Regions from separate parts of the Mesorhizobium sp. B2-8-9 genome, predicted to be linked through region 2. Evidence: riboswitches for the same ligand, from Rfam matches in the RefSeq annotation. Region 2 holds a riboswitch; the other holds the start of a gene.
The links. A riboswitch is a leader RNA that binds a small molecule or an ion and turns the genes downstream of it on or off. The one in region 2 is predicted to bind thiamine pyrophosphate.
Positions count from the first base shown of each region.

Region 1 (15,735 bases), on a different contig from region 2:
CGGTCTTGGACTTTGCCTTGCGGTCTTCCAGCCTGGAGCCGCCGCGCTGCGCCAGCATGTCGGAATAGCCGCCGGCATATTCGATCCAGCGGCCGCCGCCGTCCGGCGCGATCACGCTGGTGACGGTGCGGTCAAGGAAGTCGCGGTCGTGGCTGACCAGTATCACGGTTCCGGCAAAGCCCGCGACAAGCTCCTGCAGCAGCTCCAGCGTCTCCATGTCGAGATCGTTGGTCGGTTCGTCCAGCACCAGAAGGTTCGCCGGCCGCGCCAGCACGCGGGCCAAAAGCAGCCGCGCGCGTTCGCCGCCGGAAAGCTCGCGCACCGGCGTGCGGGCCTGCTCCGGCTTGAACATGAAATCCTTCATGTAGGAGACGACATGACGCTGCTCGCCATTGACGACAAGGTTCTCGCCGCGTCCGTCGGTGAGGTAATGCGCCAGCGTCTCCTGCGGATCGACGGCCTCGCGCTTCTGATCGAGCGTCGCAATATCGAGATTGACGCCAAGCCGCACGGTGCCGGCGTCCGGCGCCAGCTCGCCGGTCAGCATCTTCAACAATGTCGTCTTGCCGGCGCCGTTCGGGCCGACCAGGCCGACGCGGTCGCCGCGCTGGATGCGGGTCGAGAACCCCTTGACCACGGTGAGATCGCCAAAGCTCTTGTCGATGTTCCTGGCCTCGATCACCAGCTTGCCGGACTCGGCGGCGTCGCTGGCCACCATCGTCGCGGTGCCCTCTGCGCCGCGATGGCTGCGGAAGCGCTGGCGCATGGTTTGCAACTCGCCGAGGCGGCGCATGTTGCGCTTGCGCCTGGCGGTCACGCCATAGCGCAGCCAATGTTCCTCGCGCACGATCTGGCGGCCGAGCTTGCGCTGGTCGCGCTCTTCCTCTTCCAGCACCTGGTCGCGCCATTCCTCGAAATGCGCAAAGCCCTTGTCCAGCCGCCGCGTCTGGCCGCGGTCCAGCCAGACAGTGGCGCGCGTGACGCGCTCGAGAAACCGGCGGTCATGCGAGATCAGGATCACCGCGGAGGAGGTACGAGCGAGCTCTTCTTCCAGCCATTCAATCACCGAAAGATCGAGATGGTTGGTCGGCTCGTCGAGGAGCAGGATGTCGGGTTCCGGCGCCATGACGCGGGCAAGGGCGGCGCGGCGCGCCTCGCCGCCGGACAGGTCGTTCGGCCGCTCCTCGCCGGTCAGGCCAAGATGGTCCATCAGATAGGTGGCGCGATGCGGATCGTCGGCTGGGCCAAGGCCCGCCTCGACATAGGCGCGCACGTCGGCGAAGCCGTCCATGTCCGGCATCTGCGGCAGATAGCGGACCGTGGCCGAGGGCTGGCGGAACACCTCGCCATCCTGCGGCTCGATCATCCCGGCGGCGATCTTGAGCAGCGTCGACTTGCCCGAGCCGTTGCGTCCGACCAGCGCGATCTTCTCGCCGGCGGATGCGCTGAGCGCCGCGCCGTCGAGCAGCGGGGTGCCGCCGAAAGTCAGTTTAATGCCGTCGAGGTTGAGGAGTGGCGGCGCCATGTCAACTTTCTGGAAGAGGATAGGGGTGGGCCAGAAGCAGGGCCCGGCCGCGCTCCAGCGCGATGCCAAGCTGCCCTTTGACCTCATTTGATATAGTGAGCGAGGAACCGAACGCCACCTCGACGCGGTCGAGCGGCCATTTGGCGCCGGTGACCGTCAGGCCGGACAGGTCGGAAAAGCCGAGCACCGAAAACAAGGTGCCGTCGTCATAGTCGAAGCTGGCCTTGCTGGGCAGGATGGGAGCGCCTTCCTGCGCGCCACTGGTCAGCAGCACGGTCGTGCCAGCCTCGGCCAGCCGCACGGCCAGCGCCAGATGCAGGAAGGCATGGTCGGCGCGCTTGCCGCCAAAGGCGCCGGCCAACACGAGGCTGGTGGCGCCACGCTGAAGCGCTTCCGCTATGGCGAGCTCGCCATCGGTCATGTCCTTCTCGGCCGGAAAGACTTTTCGCGGCACGGCGGCGAGGTCATCCGGCAGGTTCGCCGGCACCGAGTCGAAATCGCCGACCCAAAGTTCGGGGACAAGTCCAAGCATGCGGGCATGGCCGATGCCGGCATCGGCGGCGATGACGCGCGAGCCTTCGATCTGGCGTTCGAGCCGGGGCGTGCGGACAAGCTCGCCGCCAAGCAGGATGGTGAATGTGCCCATGGCCGTCGCCCTTACCAGCCCGTCGGGCGAAACGGAAGCGGGATGCCGTGCGCTTCGGCTGCGAGGGTACCGGCGAACATTAGCTGCCCGGCAAACTTCCGCTTGCGCGCCGCTTCGGCCGGGCCTATCTGTCGAAACGCTCTAACGGGGTGCCGGACGTGATCCGGCTGAGAGGCGATCAAGCCAACCCGCTGAACCTGATCCGGTTTGTACCGGCGGAGGGATTAGACGTTTCGGACCATCCGGCGCCTCAATTCCTTGTCACTCGAACGAAGGAGGCGCCGATATGCGCGCAATACTGTCCCATCTCATTCTCGCAACCGGCTTAGTTTCGCTTCTGGCGGGCGTCGCGCCTGCCGCTGCGAAGGACAAGCTCACCGTCTATACCTATGAAAGCTTTACCGCCGATTGGGGTCCCGGCCCGGCGGTGAAGAAGGAATTCGAGGCCGAATGCGGCTGCGATCTCGAATTCGTCTCGGTGGCCGACGGCGTGGCGCTCCTCAACCGCGTCAAGCTCGAAGGCGCCGGCACCAAGGCCGACATCGTGCTCGGCCTCGACACCAATCTCACCGCCGATGCCAAGGCGAGCGGACTGTTCGCGCCGCATGGCGAAGTCTCCGCCATCGACGTGCCTGGAGGCTGGAGCGACGACACTTTCGTGCCTTTCGACTACGGCTATTTCGCCGTCGTCTATGACACGCAGAAGCTTAAAGTCCCGCCGAAGAGCCTGAAGGAGCTGATCGAAGGCGCCGGCACGGACAAGATCGTCATCCAGGACCCGCGCACCTCGACGCCCGGTCTCGGGCTGCTCTTGTGGGTGAAGTCGGTCTATGGCGACAAGGCGCCGGAGGCCTGGGCAAAGCTCAAGACCAAGGTCCTGACGGTGACGCCGGGCTGGAGCGAGGCCTATGGCCTGTTCACCAAGGGCGAGGCGCCGATGGTGCTGTCCTACACCACCTCGCCGGCCTACCATATGGTGGCCGAGAACACCGAGCGCTACCAGGCCGCCTCGTTCGAGGAAGGCGAATACCTGCAGATCGAGGTTGCCGGCATCACCACGACGGGCGCGAAGAACCCGCTGGCGCAAAAGTTCATCGCCTTCATGACCGGACCGAAATTCCAGGATGTCATTCCGGAAACCAACTGGATGTTCCCAGCCGGCAAGACCGACAAGCCGCTCAACCCGGCCTTCGACAGACTGGTGAAGCCGACCAAGACCTTGCTGTTCAGCCCGCAGGAGGTCGCCGCCAACCGCAAGGCGTGGGTGGATGAGTGGCTGGCGGTGATGAGCAAGTAGGATCGCTATTCGCGCAAGATGATCGCTCTACGGCGCCCCCCTCTGTCCTGCCGGACATCTCCTCCACAGGGGGGGAGATTGGCCGTCATCGGCGGTTTCGCCAACTGGCAACGTTGCAGTGATGAGCGAGGCGCGGGCGCTGCTGATCTCCCCCCTTGTGGGGGAGATGTCCGGCAGGACAGAGGGGGGCGCGAAGGAACGCGGCGTTTGCTGAATTCCACCACGGTGCAACGTGCAAGCCGCCGTGCACCCTGACTCCCGCGTCACCGCCGGCGTCGTCGCGCTCGCAGCCATCGCCCTCCTCATCGGCGGTGGCTTCGCCGGCCTCGCCGTCGAAGGCGCGCACGATCTCTCCGGCGCTGCCGCCGCCTTCGACAATTATCTCCTGCGCGTCGCCCGCTTCACGCTGTGGCAGGCGGCTCTCTCGACGCTGCTGTCGGTCGCGCCGACGCTGCTCGTGGCGCGCGCTTTGTCGAGGCACCCAAGTTTCCCGGGACGCCGCCTGATCCTGCAATTGTTCACCGTGCCGCTGGCCTTGCCGGCGATCGTCGCCGCGCTCGGCATCCTGGCGCTCTACGGTCGGGCCGGATATTTTGCCGGCGTCTTCGCCGGACTTGGCGGTGCGGATTGGCCGGGGATCTACGGCCTCTCCGGCATCCTTGTCGCGCATGTCTTCTTCAACCTGCCGTTGGCGACGCGCCTGTTCCTCGAGGCGCTGGGCACCGTGCCCGCCGACCAGTGGCGGCTGGCGAGCCAACTCGGCATGAGTGCCTGGCCGGCCTTCCGGCTGATCGAATGGCCGGTGCTGCGCGCGGCGCTGCCGGGGATTGCCGGGCTGGTCTTCATGCTCTGCATCACCTCCTTCACCATCGTGCTGACGCTCGGCGGCGGTCCGGCCGCGACGACGCTGGAAGTGGCCATCTACCAAGCGCTGCGCTTCGATTTCGATCCTGCGCGGGCCGTAACGCTGACGTTTCTTCAGATCGCGCTCACCTTCGTCGTGGTCGCAGCACTCACGCGGCTCGGCGCCAACACGGTCGGCGACGCCAATCTGCCGGTCGCGCCGCGCCGCTACCTTTCGGCGGGCCGAATGGAAAGCGCGTTGAATGCAGGCCTCATCATGCTTGCCCTGCTGTTCGTCGCCGGACCGATGGCGGCGACGCTGCTTTCAGGCCTGGAGGCCGATCTCGGCCGGCTGGCAGGCGAGGAAGCGGTGCGCCGCGCCACCCTCACCAGCGCGGGCCTTGCCCTGCTTGCAGCGCTTCTCAGCGTGACGCTGTCGCTGGCGCTGATCGCGGCACGGCGCGCGCTGGCCCTGCGGCGCCGGGCAGGCGGGGCCATGGGCCTGCTCGAATATGCCGCCGACACCGGCGCCGGCTTCGTGCTCGTCGTGCCGCCGATCGTGCTTGGCGCCGGCTGGTTCCTGGCGCTGCGCCACGTCACCGATGTCTTTGCCATCGCGCCGGTCATGGTCGTCGCCGTCAACGCGGTGATGGCGATGCCCTTCGCCATCCGCGCCGTTCGCCCGGCCTATGACGCGGCGAGCGAACGCCATGAGCGGCTTTGCCTGGCGCTCGGCATATCCGGCTGGAACCGGCTCAGCCTGATAGACTGGCCGTCGCTCAGGCGGCCTTTGGCGACCGGCTTTGCCTTCGCCATGGCGCTATCGCTTGGCGATCTCGGCGTGATCGCGCTGTTCGGCAGCGATTCCGTGCAGACCTTGCCCTATCTGCTTTTGGCGCGCATGAGCAGCTACCGGACAGCCGACGCCGCGGGACTTGCCTTGCTGCTCGGCCTCGTCTGCCTGATGCTGGTGGTCGCCGCGGACTGGCTGGGGCGGGAAGGAAAGTCATGACGACGACCATCGACGGCATCGCCGCGCAAAAGGGTCTCCCCGTCGCGCTGGATGGCGTCTCGTTCAGCTATGGCGAATCCTCCTTCAGCTTCGACGCCGAATTCGCAGCCGGCAGGATCACCGCCATCATGGGGCCGAGCGGCTCCGGCAAGTCGACGCTGCTCAATCTGATAGCCGGCTTCGAAGTGCCCGATGCGGGCAAGGTCCTGATCGGCGGCGTCGGTCTCGGAAACACGCCGCCTTCGGCGCGGCCGGTGTCGATGGTGTTCCAGGAAAACAATTTGTTTGCGCATCTTTCCGTCGAAGCCAATGTCGGGCTCGGCCGCTCGCCATCGCTGAAACTCGGCGACGCCGATCGCGCCGGGGTCGCCGAGGCGCTGGCGCGGGTTGGTCTTGCCGGTAAGGAAAAGCGGCTGCCGCGCGAGCTTTCCGGCGGCGAGCGGCAGCGCGTGGCGCTGGCGCGCGTGCTGCTGCGCGACCGGCCCGTTTTGCTGCTCGACGAACCTTTCGCGTCGCTCGGCCCGGCGCTGCGCGACGATATGCTGGACCTTGTGGCTGGCATTCATGCCGAGCGCGAAATGACGGTGTTGTTCGTGACGCATCAGCCGGAAGATGCGCGCCGCATCGGGCAGGACGTGGCATTTCTCGACGAAGGCACGATCGCGGCAGCCGGGCCGGCCGAGGATTTCTTCGATCGGTCTGGACCGGATGCATTCAGACGCTATATCGGCGATCGAGGCGGCACCGTTGCCGGATCACAACATGTTGCCCGGAAGCGGACATAATTTATGGCCAAACCGGCAATGGGCGATCCGGCGTTTCCTTGCCTTGTCCGGGGGAGTATGGCTAGGTCCGGCCATGCTGGTCCGGATGGGCCGTGATTTGCCGAAAGATTTGGAAAGGAAGCCGACCTGTCGAGCGGCGCTGAGAAGGTGTGGATGAAGCCGCTGGCACGATTTCTCGCGCTGGCGAGCGTCGCCGTGCTGGCGAGCTGCCAGATGTTCACGCCGCCGGACGTGCAGGAGAGCGGCTTCCAACCTTCCGATAAGCCGATCACCGTCGACAATGTCGTGGCCAACGCCAAGCTCGCAGAGATGGCGAAGGCGCAGCACCCGCGGATTCTCGCCACCTATGGCGGCGAATATTCCGACCCAAAGCTCGAACGCATGGTGGCCAAGGTCGTCGGCAATCTGACGGTGGTGTCGGCCAACCCGACCCAGACCTATCGCATCACCATCCTCAACTCGCCCAACGTCAACGCCTTTGCGCTGCCGGGCGGCTATCTCTATGTGACGCGGGGCCTGCTGGCGCTGGCCAACGATTCCTCCGAGCTTGCCGCCGTCATCGCGCATGAGATGGGCCACGTCACCGCGAATCACGGCCTGCAGCGGCAGCAGCTCGAAGCCGAGGAGGGCCTGGCGACCAAGGTGGTCTCCGATGTGCTCGGCGACAGCCCGACCGCCAAGGCGGCGCTGATCCGCGGCAAGCTCAGGCTCGCGCAATTCTCGCGCAACCAGGAACTGCAGGCCGACGCCATCGGCATCAAGTCGATCGGTGAGGCGGGCTATGATCCCTATGCCGCCGGCCGCTTCCTGCAGTCGATGTCGGCCTATACGGATTTCCGCTCGGTGAGCGGCGCCACCGACGCCAGCCTCGACTTCCTGGCGACGCACCCGAACACGCCGCAGCGTATCGAATTGGCGCAGCGGCTGGCGCGCAATTTCGGCCCGCCCGGCGTCGGCACGCGCGACCGCGACGCATTTCTGGCCGGCATAGACGGCCTGCTTTACGGCGACACGCCGGAAGAAGGCTATGTGCGCGGCCAGACCTTCATGCATCCCAATCTCGGCGTCTCGTTCACCGTGCCGGACGGTTTCGTCATCGACAATTCGGCGGCCGCCGTGACCGCGACCGGGCCGGGCGACATCGCCATCCGCTTCGACGGCGTGGCGATCGACAAGTCCGTCTCGCTCACCGATTACATCCGCAGCGGCTGGGTCGCGGGGCTGGAAGACGCCAGCGTGCGCCAGGACACGATCAACGGCAACGACGCGGCGACGGCGCATGCCAGCGCGCAAGGCTGGCAGTTCGACATCGCGGTGATCCGCGCCGGCGGCCAGGTCTACAGGCTGCTGACGGCCGCGCCCTCGGCCAGCACTTCGCTGGACCCGGTGGCGCGCTCGGTCAGCGGTTCCTTCCGCGTGCTGAGCCCGGCCGAGAAGGCGGCGCTGAAACCGCTGCATATCCGGGTCGTCACCGTCCAGGCCGGCCAGACCATGGGCTCGCTCGCCGCGCAGATGGTCGGCGTCGACCGCAAGCTCGATCTGTTCCGCGTGCTCAACGCCATGTCGCCGGGCGCGACTGTGTCGTCCGGCGACAAGGTCAAGATCGTCACCGACAAATAAGACCGACGTCCCGCTTTCCGGCGGCTTCCGCTTGATGGTGATGGCGTTTCGTTGAATCGCCATCACGATCCTTGTTGGAGCATGATGTCGTCCGAAACCGGTTCCCACTTATCGGGATCATGCTCTCTCGACGCTGCCGTTCGGTTGGCTGCGTCCACGCCATCGCTGCTGCTATCTGATCCCGTCAGAGCCGCCGGTGCTGCCAGTATCAGTGCCGCCGGAATCAGTGCTGCCGGTGCTGCCAGTGTCGGTGCTGCCGGAGTCAGTGCTGCCGGTACTGCCAGTGCCGGTGCTGCCAGTGTCGGTGCTGCCGGTGCTGTCACCGTCGGTGCTGCCGCTGTCAGATCCGCCGCCGCGGGGCTCGGGGTGATCGCCGCCATTGCCACGCCAAGATGCGGATCCGGTGCCGTTCGGTATGCGCTTGGCCGGTATCTTGGTGACCGGTGGCGGCGCTTTTGGCGCGGGGGTACGGACCACCTTTATCTTCGTGACCACTTTGGTCACCACCTTGGGCTTGCACACCGGGACCGTCTTTTCGCTACGCTTGGGCGAGAGACCGAGAATGGCCATCGAATAAGCCTCCTGCCGGTCGATGCCGGCTCGGAGGAAAGCCAAGGCGCGCGCCGGATCGGCGGGCACGCCGTTGCGGCCTTCCTTGAAGATCACCGCAAGGTCCTTGGTGGCATCGACATGCCCCATCGCCGCTGCCTGGAGCAGCAGGTCCAGTCCCTTGCCGGTGTCGCGCTGGACGCCGACACCGTCGAACAAAGCGCGCCCCAAGGCAGTCATGCCGTAGGGATCTCCCTTGTCCGACGCCTGCGCATAGAGGCTGTTGGCCTTGGTCAAATCCGGAGCCGCGCTCATTCCGGATGCGGCGATGTAGCCGAGCTCGTACACGGCACGGACGTGCCCCTTATCGGCCGCCTCCTGGATCACATTCCTCGCTTCGTCGATCCGGCCCGACGCTAGCAGTGCCCGCCCCAACTCGTAGCGGAAGCGCGCAATCTCGGGATAGGACTTCACCGCCGCCTCGCAAGCTTCGACAGCTCCGCCGCCGATCTCGTTCGGCAAGCGGCCCGAGACAACGCCCTGCAGGTCGAGCGGCTCGCCGGCGGCTTGGTCGCAAGGGTCGACGCTCGGCGAGAGTTGCATCGTCGACCGCTTCGCGGCGCTGCCCGCGCGGATATCGAAGCCGACTTCGACGGGCGCGACCGAACCGATCTGCGGCTCGTAGCGCAGTTTGTCGATCTCGGCGGCCGTCAGGCTCGATTGCGGCGAAAGCACACGATCGGGCAGGGACAGCGTGCCGGCCGCCGGGTAGCTCGCAAGCTTGAGGCTAATAGAGGCATCCTTGGCCGGAAGCTCCAGTTTCAGCGGAACCGGACCGACGCCGAGCGGGACACGGATGTCGCGATTATCCATCGCTTCGGCAGCCGCCGCGATCTGGATTCCGCGTTCCGCCGTCTGCTGGTCCTGCTCAGCTTCCGGCGGCGGCGCCGGTTGCTCCGCCCCGCGCATCAGCACGACGTCGTCGATCAGCGAGGAGTTCTCCCACGGAACCTGCTTGCCGTTGGTGGCCTTGACCACGTCGCGGCGGACGGCCGCCATCACCGAGCGTATCTCCTGGTCCGGCGTCAGCGCACGGCGGGAGAAGGACGACGAAAACGGGCTGAGGTCGCCCGACCCGTCATAGGCGACCGCCCCCGGCTCGGTGGCAAAGGCAATCAGCGTGTTCTGCGAACCCGTTACCTGCGCAAGGCCGCTGCCGCCGGCGACGATCAACTGGTCGCGCAGCCAATAGTCCTTGCGCGGGAAAGGATCGTTGCGACAGGCGTCGAGGATGATCATCTGGACCTTCGATCTCGAGCGTAGCTGCCGCAATATGTCATTGACCTTGATGGCCTGGACCTCCATGTCGGCCGCATCTTTCAGCGACGCATCGACCGGGATCAGGAAATTCTCTCCGCCGATCTGGAAGCCGTGCCCCGAATAATAGACGACCGCCAGATCGGCGCCGTCCGCCGCCGCCAGATAGTTGCGGAACCGTTCTTCGAACTGAAGCTTGGTCAGGTCCTTGGCGGCGAACACCTCGAAGCCGGCCAGCCGGAATGTCCTCGACACGTTCTCCGCGTCCTTGTCCGGGTTCTTGAGCGTCGGGATTTCGCGGTATTGCGAATTGCCGATCACAAGGGCAACCCTTCGCTCGGCATGCGCTTGAAACGTCGTGAGACCCACGAGGATCAAGAGTGCAATCAGCGCGCAGCATCGCAGCATGGCAAATCCCCCATGTGGTGTGATCTGGAGGAGTCAAAAAGCCGATTGCGGCGCAACAGTCTGTTAAAGAGCTCACAATCCTAGTTATTACCGAGGAAAAATTGCCCCGATGACGGCGTGCTCTTATTAATAAATTTCTTAATCTTTGAGCTTGGCCCGGACTAGCTTCAGGCGGCTTCCGCCAGGAATTCAGGATTTTGCTTCACCAGCGCCAGCTTCAGCTTTTCCATGGCGCGCGCCTCGATCTGGCGGACGCGCTCCTTGGAGATGCCGAGCTGTTCGCCAAGCGATTCCAGCGTGGCGCCGTCATCGCTCAGCCTGCGCTCCTCGATGATGCGAAGCTCCCGGGCGTTGAGCGCGCCGAGCGCGCTCCGCAGCCAGATAGCGCGGCGCTGGACGTCGATCCTCTCGCCGACGATTTCGTCGGGAAGCGGGTCTTCGGAGACCAGGAAATCCATCCGCTCGGCAGCGCCGTTCTCGTCGGCCAAAGGCGCGTTGAGCGAGCTGTCGGGGGAAGACAGGCGCGAATCCATCATCGCCACGTCCGCCTCCGGCACGCCCAGCGCCGCCGAGACCTCGCGGTAGAGCGAGGCGTTGGAGAGCGGCTCGGTGCCGTTGGCGAGGCGCGCGCGCAGACGCCTGAGATTGAAGAACAGCGCCTTCTGCGCGGAACTGGTGCCGCCGCGTACGATCGACCAGTTGCGCAGGATGTAATCCTGCATCGAGGCGCGGATCCACCAGGTGGCATAGGTCGAGAAGCGTACTTCGCGCGCGGGTTCGAAACGGGCGGCCGCCTCGAGCAGGCCGACATGCCCCTCCTGAATGAGATCGCCGAGCGGCAGGCCGTAATGGCGGAATTTCGAGGCCATGGAGATCACAAGGCGCATATGGGCGACAGTGATCCTGTGCAGCGCATGCTGGTCGTTCTCTTCCTTCCAACGAAGCGCAAGAACATGCTCCTCGTCGCGCTCGAGGTATGGAGCCTTCATTGCCGCCCGGACCAATGTCCGTCCTGCCGCGTCTTCGATCATGCCGGCTCCTTTTGCGACGATTGCGCGTATAGCGGTTGAAAAGATGCCGCCGCGCCCTACAACAGCCATGCAACGTGTCAGGCGCATGGATGGTTCCGCCGCCCGAGGGGGTAGATGGTGCCGACGGAAGCATTCTGTTATCTGCCGGGAAAGCCTTCTGGTGAATTCTCGGCGGTTTAGAGAATCAAATTTCTGGCAGAGCCGATTTTTGAAATCTGGTTCCTTATTTTGCAGCCTTCTATCTGCCAGTTTCCGGCTCGCACAGTCGCGCCGGGACACCGGTCAAAACGGGATCACAGAAAAATGAAATGGCTCAAACCGCTTCTTCTCGCCGGAACGCTGCAGGTTCTGGCGATCACCGCCGGCTATGCCGGCGCCAATCTCGACCAGATCAAGCAGGCCGGGGTGCTCAAGGTAGGCACTGAGGGCACCTATGCGCCCTTCACCTATCACGATGAGTCCAACGCGCTGGTCGGCTTCGACGTCGAGATCGCCAAGGCCATCGGCGACAAGCTCGGCGTCAAGGTTCAGTTCCTTGAAGGCAAGTGGGACGGCCTGATCGCCGGCCTCGATGCCAACCGCTACGACGCCGTCATCAACGAGGTCGGCATCACCGATGCGCGCAAGGCCAAGTATGATTTCTCCGATCCCTACATCGCCTCGAAGGCGGTGCTGATCGTGCGTGGCGACAACACCGACATCAAGACCTTCGCCGATCTCAAGGGCAAGAAGTCGGCGCAGTCGCTGACCTCCAATTTCGGCAAGCTCGCCGAGAAGAACGGCGCCGAGCTCGTCGGCACCGACGGGTTCGACCAGTCGATCCAGCTTCTGCTCACCGGCCGCGCCGACGCCACGATCAATGACAGCCTGTCCTTCCTCGATTTCAAGAAGCACAAGCCGGACGCCAATGTGAAGATCGCGGCGCAGGAAGAGAATGCCGATTATTCCGGTGTCATCGTGCGCAAGGGCGATCCGGAGCTGGTCGCGGCCATCAACAAGGCGCTGGCCGACATCAAGGCCGACGGCACCTACCAGAAGATCGCCGACAAGTATTTCGGCCAGGACGTTTCGAAGTAAGGCAATCGTCCCCTTGCTCGGATACCGGCGGGCCGTCTTCGACGGCCCGCTGTTTTTGCACGGCATTCATCGGGGTCGTCTTTGACGGCCCGCCGGTTTTTGCATGATAGTCGGTCCATACGGGGGACGCGCCGCCGTATCTGGAAGGGAGAAGCGCTTCGTGCCGCACTGGCTGCAATTGATGCTGGAATCGTTGCCGACGCTGTTGTGGGCGGCGCTGATCTTCACCGTGCCGCTGACGCTCCTGTCCTTCGCGCTTGGGCTCATCGCCGGACTGGTGACGGCGCTGATCCGGCTGTTCGGCCCGAAGCCGCTGGTCGCGATGGTGCGCTTCTATGTCTGGATTTTTCGCGGCACGCCGCTGCTCGTGCAGTTGTTCCTGATCTTCTACGGCCTGCCGTCGGTCGGCATTCTGCTCGATGCCTTTCCCGCCGCGCTGATCGGCTTCACGCTCAACATCGGCGCCTATACGTCTGAGATCATCCGGGCCGTCATCGGCTCGGTGCCGAAGGGGCAATGGGAAGCTTCCTATTCGATCGGCATGACCTGGAGCCAGGCGATGCGGCGCACCATCCTGCCACAGGCGGGCCGCGTTGCCGTGCCGCCGCTTTCCAACACCTTCATCTCGCTGGTCAAGGATACCTCGCTGGCGGCGGCGATCACGGTGCCCGAGATGTTCCAGGCCGCGCAGCGCATCGTCGCCACCACCTATGAGCCGCTGATCCTCTATGTCGAGGCGGCCGCGCTCTATCTCGCGTTGAGCTCGGTTCTGTCGGCGCTGCAGGCGCGGCTGGAAGTGCGGCTAAACCGCTATGGCGGGTTCCTGGAGGCCAACGCATGATCGGCCTCAGCAACATCGAAAAGCGCTTCGGCGACAATCTTGTGCTGAAGGGCGTGACCGTCACCCTCGACGAGGGCAGCGTGACTGCGCTGGTCGGCCCTTCCGGCGGCGGCAAAAGCACGCTCTTACGCTGCATCAACCTGTTGGAAATCCCGACGTCCGGGTCCCTGCGCATCGGCGACGAGACGCTTGCGTTCCATCCGGGTGGCAAGGTGCCGGCCAAGGATATTCAGCGCATCCGCCTGCAGACCGGCATGGTGTTCCAGAATTTTCAGCTTTTCCCGCATCGCACAGCGATCGAGAATGTCATGGAAGGGCTGGTGACGGTGCTGAAATGGCCTGAGCCGAGGGCGCGCGAGCGGGCGATGGCGCTGCTCGAAAAGGTCGGCATGGCTCACAAGGCCGATGACTGGCCGGCGACGCTGTCCGGCGGCCAGCAGCAGCGCGTGGCGATCGCCCGGGCGCTGGCGCCGTCGCCGCGCGTGCTGCTCTGCGACGAGCCTACCTCTGCGCTCGATCCGGAACTGGCGCAGGAAGTGGTAGACGTGCTCGGACAGCTCGCACGCGAAGGCACGACCATGGTGATGGCCACGCATGATCTCAGGCTCGCCTCCAAGATCGCGCAGGAGGTGGTGTTTCTGGACGCCGGCTCGATCGTCGAGAAAGGCCCGGCTTCGGTCGTGTTCGACAATCCGGAGCGCGAGCGAACCAAGCGCTTCATCGCCTCGCTCAGGCAAGAGGAGGCGCAGAGGGAAGGCGGCAGCGGGGTGTAGAATTGGTACCAGAAACAAAAAACCCGGCGCGAGGCCGGGTTCTTCGTAAACTTAAAAGCGAAAAAGCTCAGGCAGCTTCTTCCTGCTCGGCTTCCTCGTTGTCGGCCTTGGCGCCGCGCTTCGGACCCTTGTTGAGGTTGACCTCGATGAGGCGCACCGCCTCGGTCTCCGACATACGGTTCACCGCGGCGATCTCGCGGGCCATGCGGTCGAGCGCGGCTTCGTAGAGCTGGCGCTCGGAATAGGACTGCTCCGGCTGGTTGTCGGCGCGGTAGAGGTCGCGCACAACTTCCGAGATCGAGATCAGGTCGCCCGAGTTGATCTTGGCGTCATATTCCTGGGCGCGGCGCGACCACATGGTGCGCTTTATGCGGGCGCGGCCTTGCACGACCTTCAGCGCGCGGTCGACATAATCCTCTTCCGACAGCTTGCGCATGCCGATCGAGGTCGCCTTGGCGACTGGCACCTTCAGCCGCATCTTGTCCTTCTGGAAATCGATGACGAACAGTTCCAGCTTGTGACCCGCAACTTCCTGCTCGTCGATCGCCACGATCTGGCCGACGCCATGCGCCGGATAGACGATGAATTCGCCGGTCTTGAACCCGTGACGAGCCGCGTTGGACTTCTTCTGCGGGGTGATCGTTGCCATTACGCCCTGAACTCCTTAAGTTGTGCAGCCGGCATCATGCCGGCTCGAACCCACGAGGTCGGCAAAGCCGACCGTTAGCCGCGCAACAGGATGAACCCACCGGAAAAGCCAAGGGCCGGCATATCGCACGAATGCGACCGCCTGCCCCAGATCGCTCTGGTCCGGATCTAAAAGCTCACCTTTCAGTGATTTGGGGCGTTAGCGCCATAAATCGACGTTGTGTCACCGGCATGTTTCGTTGATGTAACACAAAAAGTCGGAAGAATCAAGGTTTTGCTGCATTCGCTAACGCCAAGCGGCAGCGCTGCCCGTCAAGACAGCAATTGTATCGGTCCGGTTACGCCGCGTCATGCCGGTATTCCCGGCCGCTATATCAATCGCCTTCGCCGGGCTCCGCCGAGAAATATTTCTCGAACTTGCCGGTCTCGCCGTCGAAGGTCTTGGCGTCCGCCGGCGGCTCCTTCTTAGCGGTGATATTGGGCCACTTCTCGGCGTATTCGGAATTGATCTGCAACCATTTGTCGAGGCCGCCCTCGGTGTCCGGCTTGATCGCGTCGGCCGGGCATTCGGGCTCGCAGACGCCGCAGTCGATGCACTCGTCAGGATGGATGACGAGCATGTTCTCGCCCTCGTAGAAACAGTCGACCGGACAGACCTCGATGCAGTCCATATATTTGCATTTGATGCAATTGTCGGTCACGACATAGGTCATTGCAGGCTCCGGAACGTCCCATTTTGCTGGGTTTTCGGCTGAGGTAACGCCTTTGCCCGCCGCATGCAAGGGCAGGGATTGCAGGCGGAGCCGGTGTCGCGGAATGGAATTCCAGCCGGAAAGCTTCGGCCAAGTCCTCCAGCCCAACCGTTGCGCAGTTTTCCTGGAATTGCTGCAGCCGTGCCGCGGCCCGGCTATATCTCAGTCGTCGCCGAGCAGCCGGTCGGTCTGCCGCCGCTCGCGTTTGGTCGGGCGGCCGCTGCCGGCCTCGCGCAAGGCTGGAACGGCGTCCGGAACCGCCTCGCCTTTGGGTGTCGGCGCCGGCGACAGATCCTCGTAAAGCAGCCGCGCCTCGTCGGCCGGGCCGCGCCTGGCGCCACAGTTCAGCACCTTCCAGACGAGGATACGGCGCTCGAGCATGATGGTGAGCACGTCGCCGGGCTTGACCAGATCCGAGGCCTGCGCTGCTTTGTCGCGATTGATGCGGACGCGTCCCGCGACGACGACCTTTGCCGCCAAGGACCGCGACTTCACCGCGCGCGAGAAGAACAGCCATTTGTCGATGCGCTGGCGGCCTTCTCCAACCATCGCGGCTAGCTTTGGTGGAGCATGATCTTATCCGAAAACCGGTTCCCACTTTTCGCTGACGC
Region 1 is NZ_VFTQ01000007.1:57,949-73,683, reverse strand. It holds gene FJ423_RS11065 (ABC-F family ATP-binding cassette domain-containing protein) at 1-1,525, opposite strand, end outside; gene FJ423_RS11060 (thiamine diphosphokinase) at 1,527-2,171, opposite strand; TPP riboswitch at 2,307-2,412, shown strand; gene thiB (thiamine ABC transporter substrate binding subunit) at 2,458-3,468, shown strand; gene thiP (thiamine/thiamine pyrophosphate ABC transporter permease) at 3,713-5,323, shown strand; gene thiQ (thiamine ABC transporter ATP-binding protein) at 5,320-6,108, shown strand; gene FJ423_RS11035 (M48 family metalloprotease) at 6,262-7,728, shown strand; gene FJ423_RS11025 (caspase family protein) at 7,900-10,002, opposite strand; gene FJ423_RS11020 (RNA polymerase factor sigma-32) at 10,170-11,033, opposite strand; gene FJ423_RS11015 (amino acid ABC transporter substrate-binding protein) at 11,337-12,110, shown strand; gene FJ423_RS11010 (ABC transporter permease subunit) at 12,271-12,951, shown strand; gene FJ423_RS11005 (amino acid ABC transporter ATP-binding protein) at 12,948-13,724, shown strand; gene FJ423_RS11000 (CarD family transcriptional regulator) at 13,792-14,373, opposite strand; gene fdxA (ferredoxin FdxA) at 14,747-15,085, opposite strand; gene FJ423_RS10990 (RNA-binding S4 domain-containing protein) at 15,287-15,673, opposite strand.
Region 1: linked by a shared signal. The riboswitch ahead of thiB (thiamine ABC transporter substrate binding subunit) and the one ahead of FJ423_RS23485 (YkoF family thiamine/hydroxymethylpyrimidine-binding protein) in region 2 are both predicted to bind thiamine pyrophosphate.

Region 2 (15,735 bases):
AGTTACCGGCTCTGGTTCACGTTGTCTCATAGACAACACAAACCAGTGGCAACGTGAAAATACGGGCGGTGGCGAACAGTACGGCGGGGCGAGGAGGAGTTTACCAACATGTCGAAACGAGAAATCGGAACATCTCGTTCGCTCGGGATGCGTGTTGCCCATCTCAAAGCCAGGATGCAAGACGCCCGGATCACCGAGCATGAAATGAAGGCTTTCCAGAAGGTCGCGGCGATCATGGGGGGCGGCGAGGGCTCCCTACGCATTGAGGCCGACGATCTGATCGCTGCGTCCTTCGTTGCCGAGGCGCTGGGCGAATCGGCGCCGAACTGACAGCGGCCACCAGTCGAGATCCCGGATCGTTTCAGCCGACCGTCAGCCGGGAAGGCGGCGGTCTGCAGGCAAAATGGACGCCAGGAGGCGCCGAGCTTGCTCCCAGGATCGGCCGGCCAAATCCCAAAGCTTGCATGATAACGCCGATCACACGGTGTGCCGAACGCGTCCAGGCTGGGCCTAGCCAGGCACGTGCCGGTTTGGTGCCCGGCTTTCGCGTGCCCGGATTCGCCTGATCTTTGCTTCGCGCAGCACCGCGACGGGATCGGCGCCCGTCCATTCGATCCCGGCCTTCCGCGCGAAGACCAGGAACGCCTGTCGCGCCTTGTCGAGATCGATCTCTCCGCTCCGCGCCGCCTCACAGGCGCGGAATGCGTTGGCGTAGCTGCCGCCCCGCATGGCCTGGGGCCATTCCTTGAGAAAGTTCTGCATCGCGGTAAGAGAGGCGATCTCGCGCTTGAAGCCGGCACCCACCGCGATGGCCACGGGGGGGCGAAGTTCGATGTCGCTTCTGATGGAGCCTTCCTGCATGACTGCGGCATCCTTAGGATTTCAAAGACTTGGGCAGTTTCAATGCCTTCCAATGCGGAGCCGATGCGAAGGTTCCGCCAAATCAATTAGTCGCCGCTGACGGAACAACACCCTGCCGGCGGCGTTTGCCCCGGGAGCTCCCATGTTCGACCTGCTCGTGTTTCCGCCCCTGCGGAGGCAGGGCGGAGCTCACCAACGCAACAGGAGAGAAACGATGAAAACCACCCTCATTCCAGCTGTCGCCGGCTTGGCTCTGATGGCCGGCATCGGCATCGCGGCCGCGGACGAGGTGATCGTCACCCCCGAGCAGCAGACCGTGGTCAAGGAATATGTCCACAAGCATCCGATCGCCTCGGTCAATGTGCTCGGCCTTGAGCTTGGCGTCGGCTCGACCGTGCCTGACACCGTCGAGTTGCAGCAGGTTCCGGACGTCCAGTACCGCTATGCGGTCGTCAACGACCATACGGTGCTGATCGATCCCGGCACGCGCCGCGTTGTTCAGGTGATCGAGTAGATCCAGCCCTGGAAGAGCCCGATCCTCCGAAGCACTGGGCAAGGATCGGGCTCTTTTCGCATCCGGGCATAAGGCCTAAGATAGGGCAGTGGTTTGGGAGGCAACGAAGCGCGGAAGGAGTCGTTGCCATGCATCATCCACACGTCGAATCACCTGACATCGCACGCCAAGTCGACAAGCTTTTGGCCGAGCATAGGACTGGCCTGCTGTCGATGCACGAGGCGATTACCCTGCTGCGCCAGCGCACGGGGACCGACCGCTCTGACGCGGATTTAGCCGGATTGATTACAAAAAAGGCAGCGCATCTGGGCATCGCGGTCGTTACCGACGGACACTGAGCGAAATTGCCGTCCAGGTCGGGTCGCTTGTTCGTGATACCGAAGACGACACGCGAAAATTCGGCTAATGTTCGCGCCGGGGAACCGTCCCAACATCAGGAGGCGACAGTGACGGACGACAGGCACGAACGCATTCGCCAGCGCGCGCACGAGATTTGGGAGCAGGCCGGCCGGCCCGAAGGCGCTCATAAGGAGCATTGGGACCAGGCGACGGCCGAAGTCGATGCGGCCGGCAAGCCGAAAGCCAAGAGCCCGAAAAAGGCCGCCGCCGCCAAGGCCGACAAGCCGAAAGCGGCCAAGGCGGAGAAGCCCGCCAAGGGCCCGGCAAAGGCAAAGTCCCCCGCCAGGAAGACCAAGGGCTGACCGCCAGCCAAGGCCTGCCCCCTTTTCACCGGATCATGTGACGGTGCGACGCTCCGTGTGAGAACTGTGCCGGAGGCTATACCGACCATGCGCAAAGTCGTCTTGATCATGACCATGTCGGTCGACGGATATGTCGTAGGGCCGGTGGGAATGTCGACGGGCGGTTTTCCTGAACGGCAGAGCTCAAGCGGTGGAAACTCGATCGCATCAGTCGCGCTGGCACACACATCATGGGCCGCGTGAGTTATGAGGAAATGGGCCCGTACTGGCAAAAATCCGAGGATGCCTATGCGCGCCGATGAACGTCATCCCCAAGGTCGTGTTTTCGAAAACGCTGAAAAAGGCAACTTGGCCAGAGTCCACTATTGCGAAAGGTGACCTGCACGAGGAATCGCTAAATTGAAAAGCAACCCGGCGGCGAAATTATTGCGGGGCGGCGCAGAGTTCGCTCAGGCGCTGTCGAAGGCAGGTCTGATTGATGAGTATGTCATCCTGACTCGGCCGATCCGCCTATGGCGGTGGCAAACCGCTATTCAGCGGTTTGACGGACGCGCTCAAGCTAAACGTCCTCGTGACGGCCGCTTACGATAACGGCACCATGCTTCGCATCTACGCTCCCCGCTGAACCGTCACGACCTCTGAGCGAAGGCTTCGACCATGGCGGCCGGCTGACCGGCACGCTCGGCATCGCCGCCGCCAGCAGCCACGCCGGCGGCATGCGGGTTGCAATTAAGCTATAAGAGGAGGCTATCGCGTCCCTTGCTTTCCGGCGTATCGCGCGACCGCGCAGAGGAAGGCAAGCGCTGCCATGTCGCAAGCTGCGCGTGACGGCGACGGACCTTTGGCGAAAAGGACCGCGTCGGCAACCGGGACCGTCAGGCCATGCTTGCGGGCGAATGAAGTGACTTCGTAGGGCTGATCGTCAGGCTGTATGCCGATGTCGATTTGTTGGTCCATCAAAATGAAATTCCTCCCTGGTATACGGCTTTACCCTCCTTCGCCTGCGCAGAATTAACGCCCGGCCGCTCGCCCGCGTCCACCAATTGGCGATTGTGTGAAACGATGCATTTTTCGAGGCCCAGAGCCGAGGGTTGCAGCGGCATGATTGTTCGCGTCGCTGGCGGCCTTGGAGTTCCTTCCCTTCTCTAACGGAAGAGGTCAAAACGCTCTCACCACGCATCGCTCGATCGGGCAAACCTGACCCCCGCGGCGATCATCGCGCTTTCGCATTCGCTGATCAGCCTGAGGTTGCGCAAATACCGCGCCGCCGTCTCCGGCAGCCAGGCCGCGCACGCCTCGACATAGACGCGGCCATGCACCAGCGCGCCGGTCGAAAGCCGCTCGTCCTTTTCGGCGATCACTTTCAGATATTGCCGGATGAATCGGATGTCGTCGGCGATGTCCTGGCTGGCCATGCGCCAGGCGCCGGCAAGGCGTTCGCGCTCGGCGAGCGGCAAAGGCGACAACAACGGGTGGGAGAGGTCGGCAAAAGCGGCATGGTTCGCGGTGTTCAAGCAAATCCCCTCAATGGAAGGGAAGTATCGTACTTTATGTACGAAAAGCAATCAAGCGGGATTCGTACAATTTGAACGACAAAATAGTTAGATAAAGCCGTTATAAGAAAACTACAAAAATCTTATAACCACCCGGCATCTCCCGTAGGGAGATGGGCGGTTGGCCCAACTGACACCGCAAAAAACCGCTTTCCCAGCACCGCAAACAGTGCTTTAACCCGGCCATCCACAGGGGTGCTCCGTACGGTCGGGGCTGAGATGGTGGCGGCAAGCCTCCGGACCCTAAAGCTGATCTGGATAATACCAGCGGAGCGAGGCGGGCCATGTTTTCCGGCGCACAGATTTCCCTTTATCCCATGGCCGACGATTTCGTCGGCGTGATCCTTGGCGCGCTTGGCGCGCTCGATCCTTACCGCGACAGGCTGAGGATCGAGACCGATGACATCTCGACGCTGCTGGTCGGGCCGCCCGAGGTGCTGTTCCCAGCCATGCGCGACCTGTTCGTGGCGGCCGCCAAAAGCGGCAGGCACTGTGTGCTGTCGGCCGCCGTGTCGCGCGGCTGCCCCGGCGAGCCGGATGACCCGATCTGCCGCTCCGAGGAGATCGGCGGCCCGGCAATCCCACTCGATGACCGCAAGCGCGCCGCGCTGCGCGCCGTCGGGGCCACGCTTTCGACCAACCAGCCGGTGGCGGCGCAATTCTCGCTCTATGTGATGGGCACCGGCGACCACATGGACGAGATCTATGGCTGCATCGATTTCCTGAAGCGGTCCGGCGTCTTCGAACGCTCCAAGCATTTTTGCACCAAGCTGCGCGGCGACGCCGGCGCGGTGTTCGCCACGCTGAACGAAGCCTTCTGCCGCTTCGGGCCGGGTGCCGGTCACGTGACGCTCGATATCACCATTTCGGCGAACAGCCCGACCGCGGCTTGAGCGCAAGCTCGATCTATCGAGGTAGATGTCGTGGCTGTTTGGCTTGATCCATCGCGTCGGGGAGATGCTCCCAGTCCCATCTCGCAGGAGAGAAGGGAACCTTCGGCGATGGGCGAAAGCCGAGGTGACGGCGAATCTCCCCCCTTGCGGGGGAGATGCCCGGCAGGGCAGAGGGGGGTGCTGTCCCGCCGACCGCTCAACTGGTTGCGCGCGCGGCGTTCGCCAATTGCTTTCGCACGGGTTTCGAAGGACGTCATTCCTTCGCGCCCCCCTCTGGCCTGCCGGCCATCTCCCCCTCTAGGGGGGAGATCAGCCTTCACCACGACCGTCGCGAAGATCTTCCCCGCTGCGCTGGCTTTCGCTCTCCTTCTCGTCGCTTGGGAACTCTGCGCACGCCTCGGCGGCATCGCCCCCACCGTGCTCCCTGCACCCTCGCGCGTGCTGGCGCAGGCCTGGGAGAACCGGGCGGCACTGGCCGACAACACGCTTCCCACCATCCGCGCCACGCTGGCGGGCTTTGCATGCTCGCTCGTTGCCGCCTTCATCCTCTCGGCGCTGGTTGACTTCTTTGCCCCCTTGCGCCGCGCGCTGTTCCCGCTCCTGATCGCCAGCCAGACCTTGCCGCTGGTGGCGATCGCGCCGCTGGTGGTGCTTTGGTTCGGCTTCGGGCTGTTGCCGAAGATCCTGCTCGTGGCGCTGGTCACCTTCTTTCCGATGATGGTGGCATTGGTCGAGGGCTATGCCGCCACGGCCAAGGAAATCAGCCAGATGCTCGCCGCCATGGGAGCAGGGCGCCGGCGCATCTTCTGGCTCGCTCGGTTACCGTCGGCGCTGACCTATTTCTTCGCTGGACTGCGCATCTCCATCACCTATGCGGTGGTCGGCGCCATCTTCGCCGAATATGCGGGTGCCGCCAAAGGGCTCGGCATCTATATGCTCAGCGCCAAGAACAATTTCCGCCCCGACCTCGTGCTCGCCGCCGTCGCGGTCAGCTCGGCGCTGACGCTCACGCTGTTCGGCCTCGCCGTGCTCGCCCAGCGTCTCGCCATGCCCTGGGAAAATGCAAAGAGCGAAAGGGCGGGGCGCTATGGCGACAAGCCTTCCCGAGAGGGCCGGCCATGACCCGGCTCGAGCTCCGCAACATGCGAAAAAACTTCGGCGCGCTAGAGGTTCTGGCAGGCATTTCGCTGCATGTCGAAGAGGGCGAGTTCGTCTCGATCCTCGGCCCCTCCGGCGCGGGCAAGTCGACACTGTTCCAGTTGCTCACCGGCGCGATCCGGGGCGAGGGCGAGATGCGCTTCGACGGCGCGCCGCTCGATGGCGCCCGCTTCGCCTTCATGCCGCAGCGCGATGCGCTGATGCCGTGGCGGCGCGTCATCGACAATGCGACGCTGGGGCTCGAGGTGCAGGGCATGAAGCGCCGCGCGGCGCGCGAGCGCGTGGCCCCGTTGTTCGCCGAGTTCGGCCTTGCCGGGTTCGAGCGCGCCTGGCCGGCCGAGCTGTCCGGCGGCATGCGCCAGCGCGCGGCATTGCTGCGCACCGTCGTGCAGCAGCGCGACATGCTGCTCCTCGACGAGCCGTTCGGCGCGCTCGACGCGCTCACCCGCGCGGCCATGCAGCGCTGGCTGGAGACGATGTGGCGAAACCATCGCTGGACGGCGCTGCTCATCACCCATGACGTGCGCGAGGCGGTGCTTCTGTCCGACCGTATCTATGTGCTGTCGGCGCGGCCCGCGCGCGTGGTGCGTGAGGTGGCTGTGCCGCTGCCGCGCCCGCGCACCGAGAGCACGGCGTTTGCCCGTGAGGTCGCCGGGATCGAGGCCGGCATCCTCGACATTTTGCTCGGCGCCGCCGAACCGATTTCCCGACCATCCGATGGAGAAAACCGATGACCGACTTCACCCGCCGCCAGGCGATGCTTCTGGCCGCCAGCCTGCCATTTGCCGGGACTGCTGCACGTGCCCGGGCCGCCGCGCAAAAAATCACCGTCGCGCTCGACTGGGCCGTCAACACCAATCACATCGGCCTGTTCGTCGCCCGCGACAAGGGCTTTTACCGCGATGCGGGCATCGAGGTCGAAATCCTGCCCTATGGCGACACCGGCTCGGGCACGCTGGTGGCCAGCCAGGTCGCCGATTTCGGCATTTCCGGCTCGCTCGGCCTGTTCACGCAAAAGAGCGCGGGCGCGGATTTGAAGGCCGTCTACGCCGTCGTCCAGTCGGAGACCGGTCGCGTCGTCTTCAACGCCGACCGCGCCGCCATCAAGACTCCGAAAAATCTCGACGGCCTGACCTATGGCGGCTTCGGCAGCGCCTGGGAGAACGCGCTGATCTCGACCATCATCCGCCATGACGGCGGCAAAAGTGAGTTTTCCACTGTGACGCTGGGTACCTCGGCTTATGAGGCATTGGCCAACGGCGCGGTCGATTTCACGCTGGAAGTCTCGACCTGGGAAGGCGTCGAGGCCGGACTGAAAGGCCTCAAGCAGCGCAGCTTCCGCTATGCCGATTATGGCGTGCCGGACGAGCACACCACGTTGATCGTCTCCAGCAACGCCTTCCTCGCCGCCAACCGACAGGCGGCCGCGGCCTTCGTCCAGGCGACGCGGCGCGGCTACGCATTCGCCGTCGATCATGCGCAGCAGGCGGGCGAGCTGCTGATCGCCGCGAACAAGGATACGCTGACCAACCCAGCGCTGGTGCAAGCCTCGCTGAAGGCGCTGAACGACGGGCACTTCCTGAAAAGCGCGGACGGCGCCATCGGCACGATGGACAGGGCCAAGATGGAGGCGATGGGCGGGTATCTGTTCGCCTCGGGGATATTGCTTGATGGCGACGGCAAGGTGCTAAAGGAGCGGCCGAATCTCGGGGCATTTTTCAGCAACGAGTTTCTGGGTGCCTGAGAGGACGCAGGAACGCAGTGTCGCGCCGGAACCTGCCGGAAATCCGGTGCGGTGCCTAATTCTCGACGATGGCAAGAAGCAGCGCGGTCTTAATGTGCCACCCGGGTTCGCCATGCATTACCAGGGCGGCCTCATAGAATTTCGCCATGGCCGGACACAGACCCGGGAAGTTCTGGTTGATGTTCGAGATAGCCTCCATCTCGGCCGGCGTGCCGCCGATCTTCGTGAAAACGTCGGCGACCAGCGACCAGTCCTGATCGCTAGGCACTGCCGCCGGTAGGCCGCTTCTTTTGGCGGCGCCGAAGGCGCGGAACAGGGTGGCGCCGATCCTGTCCAGGTCAGCCCGGAAATCGTGGCCGGGCGCACTGATCGCGTCCGGCCCGTTGCGCAGGTAATTGTTGCAGGTGGTCGGCGTTTCGCGCGCCATGACATGATTGAGCATGTCGAGTTGCGCCGAAAGCGCTTCCGAGACGTTGCTGTCCGGCGCCGAAGGTAGGAGCGGTGCGTATCTGTGCCTCAGATCGGCGACCGCCTGCCTGCTGGCATTGCGCACTTCTGTTTGGTTTCCGGTCTGGGCCGCGGCAGTGATCTTGCGCAACATCGCATCGTAGTCGTCCGGAAATTCGCGGGCGATAGCCTCGAAGATCTGGAGATCCTGCTTCCGGATTTCGGCATCGATGTCGGCGGTGGTTACCGGCTGGGGCGGCATCTCCACTGATTGATGGTGATGATGTCTGCCGCCGCCGAACATCGTTGGCATCACGTCAGCCCCAATGATGCTTACGGGGATGACCGCCACCACTTGCAGCCATTTCCAAGGTGACATCCGCCTGCGCTCCGACACCCTGCTCACTCTGCCCCGAGACTTAGCGCCTTCTTGCGGTCGGCTTCCGCACGCTTGCGATTGCCCTTGGCTTCCCACACCGCGCTTCGCGATTTGTACGCGGCAGCGAAATTTGGCCTTAACTTGATCGCTTGGTTGAGGTCGGCGATCGCGTCGTCATAGTCCGCTTTGCGGGCGCGGATCGTGCCGCGGCCCGAGTAACCGAAAACATTGTTGCCATCGAGTCTAAGCACCGTCTCGAAATCGCTGAGTGCTCCTGTGTCTTCATGGAGCTTCATGCGGAACGCGCCCCGACCGGCATAGATCCTTGCGTTCGTTGGATCGAGGCGGACGGCGTTTTCGTAGTCCGCCGATGCTCCGTCATAGTCCCCCCGGTAGCTGAGGACGCGGCCGCGATCGCTGTAGGTGTCGCCGATGTCTGGGTCGATGGCTATAGCCTGGCTGTAATCGGCGATGGCGTGGGCATAATCGCCCTTCGTCTCCCAAAGGATGGCGCGCGCTACATAGGCGTCCCGGAAGGCGGGAAACAGCACAATCGCTTTGCCGTACTGCGCGATGGCGCCGTCATAGTCGTTTTTGTTGTCCAGCACCTGAGCCTCGTTGAAAGCCGCCCTGGCTGCGGATGGGATGCTGCCTGCCGAGGTCGCCGCTCCGCTCTCGATCTTGCCTGACGTCTTTGCCTTCGCGGCCAGTGCCAGCTTGCGGCCCTTGCGGGCGTCGGCATTGCCTGGCTGCAGGCCGAGTGCTTTGTCGAAATCGGCGATGGCGCGACCGTAGTCCTTCTTGTCCGCCAAAAGCTTGCCGCGCGCCACATACATGGAGGCGTCCTGCGGCTTGAGATCGATCGCCCGGCCATAGTCGGCAATGGCTTTCTCGGGATCGCCCTTGGTCTCAAAGGTGAGGGCTCTACAAAAATACGCATCGCGCGACTTCGCGTCGATGCCCATCGCCCGTTCGCAATCGGCGATGGCCAGATCGAAATTGCCCTTCTTCATCCATGTCAGGCCGCGGCGGACATAGGCATTGGCCAAGCTCGGATCGAACTGCACGGCCTTGTTGTAGTCGGCCATAGCCCGATCGTATTTCTGCAGGCGGAACCACAAATTGCCGCGGCCGAAATAGCCGACCACGTTTTCGGGAGCGAGCTTGACGGCTAAATTGTAGTCGGCGGAGGCGCGGTTGTTGTCACCTTTCGCGAACCAGTCGCTTCCCGCAGTGAAGGCGGCCAGCGCAATTTCTGTGTCCGACATATTTCGATTGGCTTGCAGGATCGCCTGTTGCTCGGCTTTCGCGGCGACTGCTTCCGCGCGCCGGCCGCCGATATCGTCGCGGTCGGGGTCAAGCTTGATCACTTGTTCATAGTCCGCGGCGGCGCGATCATAGTCGCCGATATCTTTGAAGGCGTCGCCGCGTAATGAATAGAAGAACGCATCGCCCGGCTTCAGCGTTATGGCCTTCGTGTAGCCGTCAATAGCGCGCTCCGTTTCACCTTTGGCCGCCACCGTAGCGGCCAACGTGGCGACGATGTCGGCATTGTTGGGATCGAGCTGGGCGGCCCTTTCGTAATCCTGCCTGCACCCGTCGTTGTCGCCGGACTGCGCCTTAGCCATCCCCCGGTGATAATAAGCAAGGGCATCGTCCGGGGCGAACTCGATGGCCCTGCCGTATTCGACAAGCGCCCGAGCGAATTTGTGCTGCTTGGTTAGCTGGTCGGCATGTTCAATAACCACCGCGACATCGGAGCCATACGCTTTGGAGGCGTCGCCTGCAGGCTCGGGCGCCTCTCCGCCGGCCTCCAAAGCCGCCCTGCGGCTAGCGGCATAATCCGAATTGCCGGGGTCGAGCCGGAGCGCTTGGTCGAAGTCGGCGATGGCGCCGTCATAGTCTTGCCGTCCGGCGCGCGCCATGCCGCGCCCATAGTAACTGGCGTCATCCTTGGCATCGATCCCGATGGCGACCGAATAGGCGGCGATGGCGCGCCCGGCGTCGCCCTTTGCCTGCCAGGCCAAGCCTTTGCAGTAGTGAGCTTCGCGCGCCTTCGGGTCCAGTTTGGCGGCTCTGTTGCAGTCGGCGAGCCCGCCGTCCACGTCACCCAACATTATCTTCACAAGACCCCGGCGAAGATAGGCCGTGGTAAAAGAAGGGGCGAGTTCAATGGCCGTGTCGTAATCGGCAATCGCTTGGGCGTAGGCGCGTTTGTTCACAGCCGCGTTGCCCAGGCCGAAATAGGCGAACCGGTTGTCGGGATCGAGCGCGATAGCCCCATTATAGGCGCCGATCGCTTCGTCATATTGGCCCATGTCCAGCCAGGCGTCGCCGCCCAGGATCAGTTCCACTCCATGCGGGTCTCTCGCCTCGATAGACTTCTCGGCAAGGTCATCCGTGGCGGCGAAATTCAGCACGACCGGTGGCATGCCAAAAGCCGCGGTTGCAGACTTCGGATTGACGATCGCCCGTCTTGGCTGCTCCAGGTCTGGCGCCGGCGCAGCTTTGCCCTCATCACCGGCAGCCTGCTGGTCGCAGCTTCCCGACCGTGCGCGATCCAGTTCGACGGCGCGCCGGCAATCCGCCGCCGCGCCGGCCTGGTCGCCCTTGAGCGTCCTGGCGCGGCTGCGGCCGAGATAAGCGTCGGCATTTTTGGGATCGAAGCTGATCGCCTTGTCGAAATCGAGCAGTGCGCCGTCGACGCCATATTTTGCCAGACGCGCTCCTGCGCGTTCGACCAATATCCTGGCGGCGGCCTGATCCTGGGCAGCCTGGTCCTGTGTGGTGGCGACCGGAACGGTTTGGGCCATGAGCGCGGCGCACGCGTCGGCACGTTTCGGGTCCAGTTCGAACGGCGCGCCGGCAGTCGCTCGCCGCAAGGGCATCGTCTCCTTGCGAGGCCGCGGCGACCGCCCGGTCGTAATAGGCCTCGGCGTTGTCGGGATCGAGTGATATGGCATAGCCGAAGGAAGCGATCGCGCCCGGCACGTCGCCGGAGACCTGCTGCTTCAATGCATCCTGGATTTGCGCGGCAGCATCTTTGGAACGGATCTGCCTGCCAGTGGCCTCCAACTGCTTGGTCAAAGCGGAAAGATCCGGTTTGGACGCCGTTTCCACCGCAGGCACCTCGGCGTCGGCGGGTCCCGCATCACAATCACCGGCCTTCTCCGGCTTGAGCGCGATGGCCTTCCTGCAATCGGCCGCCGCGCCGGCAGCGTCGCCGCGCCGGGCTCGTATCAGCGAACGGGCGAACCAGGCTCCGGCATCGTTCGGATCAAGTGCGATCACCTGGCCGAAATCGGCAATGGCGCGTTCGTCGTTGCCTTTGCCCGCCCAGGCGACGGCTCGGTAGTAATAGCCGTCGACGTTTCCAGCATCGAGCTCGATCGCCTTGTTGGCGTCGGCGATCGCGCGAACCCACTCCTTCTTGTTGGCCCAAGCAGCGCCGCGTTTGGCATAGGCGTCGGCGCTCCTGGGGTCGATGCCCAGCGCAGTGTCGTAATCGGCAATAGCACGGTCGAATCCGCCCGTGGCGGCGTGGGCGATGCCGCGGTTGACCAAGGCGGTCACGTCCGTCGGATCGATCCGGATCGCCTCGTCATATGCGGCGATCGCCTTTTCCTGCTCGCCCGTCGCGGCCAAGGCGGAGCCGAGTTCGGCATGCGCCCTGCCGTTTCCCGGATCAGCCTCGATCGCCTGCTGGAAGTCGAGGATGGCCGCGTCAACCTTACCCTTGTGCAGGAAGGCCGAGCCCCGGCTGGAATAGGCTTGGCTGTCGGACGGCTCCAGGCTGATCGCCATGTTGAAGTCTGCGATCGCCCGGTCGTCGTCCCCCTTGTTAGACCAGTCGGTGCCGCGATTGAAATAGGCCGAAGTCTGCTTGGGATCGAGCGCGATCACCTCGCCATAATCGGCGATCGCGCCATCCCAGTCTTGCTCGTCGTCCAAGGCCATGGCCCTGAAGAAATAAGCCTTGGCGCGCAAAGGGGATGCCCCCGTGACGTCCTCGGCAATCACGCTGCAGGCTGCTATGCGGCGGTCGGCTGCGACTTTGGCATCGCCGGCGCTTTTTTTGTCGCCAAAACAAAGGGCAGGGTCCTTGACAACAGCGAGCGCTGGCTCGGTCAGCCCGACAAGCACCAGCATCCCCGCCAGGACTATCAGCGGCCCGCGCAAAACCTCACCAACAAGCACGCGCAAAAACGCGCCGATGCGGCATGACATTGTTGATCCTCCCCCCGGAGTTACCACGGTTGCTGCGACGGACGCTTATATAGTTCTCTTTTTGTTCCTTAATGCAAGCAAAAATTGCAAGGGCTGAATTTATGCGCTTGGCCTGGTTGGACAGAAGGACAAAAGGACAAAAGGACAAAAGGGGCGGAGGATCGTGACCTTTGCCGGACGACACCGGCCTATCCCCTCTCACATATCGATCATCGACCGCTTCACCCGTCCGATGATCGTGATCGCCCCCTCCAGCTCCGGCGGCGGGATGTCGAGGTAGGATGCCGGCTGGAACGGCGGGTTGTCGTTCGGGCGCCAGCGCTTGTAGGTGGCGCGTCCCGTCTCGTCTGAAATCACGTAGCAGCCATTGGTCACCAGCCGCTTGTCGCGCAGGTTCACGAAGATGATCGAATCCGGCGGCGAGATCTTGTTCATCGAAGGCCCGTCGACGCGCAGCGCGATCCACTCGCCTTCCTCGAGGTCGGCGGTCGGGATGGTCGGATAGTCGGAGAGATTGACGACGCTGTCCTGGCTGCCGAGCTCGCCGGCGCTGATCCACGACACGATCGGCACATCTATGGTGACGGGCGAGGGGGCGAAATTGACCGGCGCCGCCTCTGCGCCATCCCCGTTGAACAAGAGCCAGCCGGGATCGACGCCGAACAGCCGGCCGTACTTCTCCGCCGCCTTGCGCGACAGCGGCCGGTTGCCGTTCTCGTGGCTGATCAGCGTGTTCTTGTTGATGTCGCGCAAGGCCCGCGCCGCATCACTGGGCGAGGCATAGCCGGCCTGGGCGCGCGCCTGCTGCAATCTGTGCCGAGAATCCATCATCGTACAAAATGCCTGAAAATTATCGTCCAAAGTGTACGATTTCGCTTGCGCGTATTTCGTACATAACGTACGCTTAGCGCATGAATGAACATCCCGCAAGCATTTCCGCACAGCCGATGATTCCGGTGCCGCCGACGAGCATCTCAGGGCTTATCGATTCCTGGCGGAGCATCGACGCGTTCGCCGCCACGCAAAAGGAGGCGGCATGAACGCGTTGCCTTTCCAATTCGAACCGTCTTTCCCGTTCGAATCGCCTGTCGAATTCCAATCGTCCGGACCGTCCTCCTCCCCGGTCCGGGCGCATTCCGGGGCGCTTGCCCCGGATCCGGCTGAACCGCCCGCACCCCGGTTCACCGGAACGGCCGGAGCCGTTCCTCCCCCGGTTCCGGCCCCCAATTCGGGCATAAGCTGCATCCGCACAGAGGACGGCACCGTCATCCTGTTCGACCGGAAGACGGGCCGCGCGGTGTCGGGCCTGACGCGGGCTGCGGCCGAGGCCGCTCTTCTCCGACTCACCGGCGCGGCGCCAGAGCAATTCCAGGAAAAGTGCGAAGCGGTTTTCCGTCCGGAATTGCGCCAAGACAACGCTGCCGGCGCCGCCTGACCTTCAACGCCTTCGCTGACCTGACCACCAAACGGCCTCGCGGCCGAACCCTGGCGCCTGGCCTGAAGCCTGGCGCTTCGCCCCAAGCGCTTCGCAATCAACGGAATGAGCAGATGGCAGCCGCCTACACCGAGAAGGAAATCGACGAGATCGCCGCTTTGCTGAAGGAGGGGCTGTCGGCCTCGCGCATCGCCGGCCGCTTCAGCGCGCTGCGCGGCAGCCCGGTCTCGCGCAACGCCATCATCGGCATCGTCCACCGCAACGCCGGCTTGAGCGCCATCGGCTTCGCCAATCCCAAAGGCGGCCGCGCCGGCGGCAGGCCGAGGAAGCATGCCCGGCCGGATCGTCCGGGCAGGCGGGGCAGGGCGGCGGCCGGAGGCGTGACGCTCTCCGAACCTGCCGCGCTTTCAAGGCATGCCGAATTGGTGGAGGCCGCCGGCGTCGAAGCTGCCAATCTCCCCCCTTGCGGGGGAGATGCCCGGCAGGGCAGAGGGGGGTGCTGTCCCGCCGACATGTCGGTCTATGCGATTCCCTCGAAATCGGGCGCCATTAGCACTCGTGCCAACCGCGCCTCCAAAAAGTCCAACGCCCGCAAACCCGCGCGCACCCTGCCGCCCGCCTGGCTCGCCCCCGGCACCCGCGAAAAATCCGAAGCGCATCTTTACAAGCTCCCGGCGCCGCCGCCTCCGGTGAACCCCGGCCGCCAGCCGCATGTCGCGGCCATGCGCTTTCTCGATTGCCTGTTCGGCCGCTGCCGCGCACCGCTCGATCTCGCGCTGCGCGAGGATGCCGAAGCCGACCCGCAAGCCGTGCGCCCGGGAGCGGACATGCTCTGCTGCGGTCTGCCGACGTCGGCCACGCGCTCCTACTGCGCCCATCACCATGCAAGGTTTCACGGCCATCGCGGCAGGTGATGTGAGGGCGCCAGGCTCTCCCTTCTCCCCTTGTGGGAGCATCCGGCTCGGCGCTCTGCGCCGAGCCGGATGAGGGTGTCTCGCGCCAACATTTCTAGAATTCCAACCCAAGGACCGCACCATGCCCCGCAAAGCCGCCAAGAAACCCCAGCCGCCAAAGCTCCCCAAGGGCGAGGCCGAGCAGGTGCGCATCCGCCGCGAGATCGGTCACGACTTCGCGCTGAAGCCCGGCGGCTTCGGCCGCCAGCGCCTCACCACCGGCACGGCGGAAGCGCGCCGCATCTACGAGGTGTCGAACGGCGGCTACACCTCCACCGGCGGCGTCGTGCGCCTGCGCAATGTCGATCCGCTCACCGGCATCACCTCGCTTAGCCGCCAGCAGCGCGAGGCCGGCCAGCGCTTCCGCGACGATTTCGAGCGTAGCCAGCGCGAAGGCCTGCAGCCGCAATCCTGGAGCGAGCGCGTCGATAGCGGCCGGATCGGCGGCGGCGTCCCGGACCGGGTGCTCTCAGCCGGCCGGGCGTATGCCCACGCTGCCGCTGCGCTCGCCCATTGGGAAGTGGCTGAGGTGGTGCGCAAGACCTGCCTCGAAGGCCAGTCGGTGAAGGCCATCGCCGAACGCGCGGGCGAGGGGCGCGACGTGGTTGTGAAGCTGCTGAAGGTCGGGCTGGATCTGTTGGCGGTGCATTACGGGATGATGGGGAGGAAGGTTGGGTAGGGGGCGAGATGGACGCGGCCAAATCAAGAGCTTGGCAAAGCAAAGTGAATCACGATGTGAGATTGCTGACGTGAACTTGCAGAGGCGCTGATCTTCGACCTTATTTGCGGAGTCCGGTGTGCGTTTTGGAGGTTGGCTCCTCGCCACCCTCAGGCTTCCCCTCCCACCCGAACACGCTCCGTCCGCCCAGC
Region 2 is NZ_VFTQ01000022.1:57,348-73,082, forward strand. It holds gene FJ423_RS23450 (hypothetical protein) at 109-330, shown strand; gene FJ423_RS23455 (DUF982 domain-containing protein) at 511-861, opposite strand; gene FJ423_RS23460 (DUF1236 domain-containing protein) at 1,076-1,375, shown strand; gene FJ423_RS23465 (hypothetical protein) at 1,504-1,713, shown strand; gene FJ423_RS23470 (DUF2934 domain-containing protein) at 1,822-2,076, shown strand; gene FJ423_RS23480 (hypothetical protein) at 3,246-3,590, opposite strand; TPP riboswitch at 3,811-3,923, shown strand; gene FJ423_RS23485 (YkoF family thiamine/hydroxymethylpyrimidine-binding protein) at 3,914-4,522, shown strand; gene FJ423_RS23495 (ABC transporter permease) at 4,859-5,644, shown strand; gene FJ423_RS23500 (ABC transporter ATP-binding protein) at 5,641-6,414, shown strand; gene FJ423_RS23505 (ABC transporter substrate-binding protein) at 6,411-7,424, shown strand; gene FJ423_RS23510 (hypothetical protein) at 7,480-8,226, opposite strand; gene FJ423_RS34275 (tetratricopeptide repeat protein) at 8,274-10,682, opposite strand; gene FJ423_RS23520 (tetratricopeptide repeat protein) at 10,768-12,477, opposite strand; gene FJ423_RS23525 (S24 family peptidase) at 12,676-13,308, opposite strand; gene FJ423_RS23530 (hypothetical protein) at 13,514-13,912, shown strand; gene FJ423_RS23535 (GcrA cell cycle regulator) at 14,026-14,826, shown strand; gene FJ423_RS23540 (DUF6456 domain-containing protein) at 14,948-15,544, shown strand; gene FJ423_RS23545 (DUF763 domain-containing protein) at 15,645-15,735, opposite strand, start outside.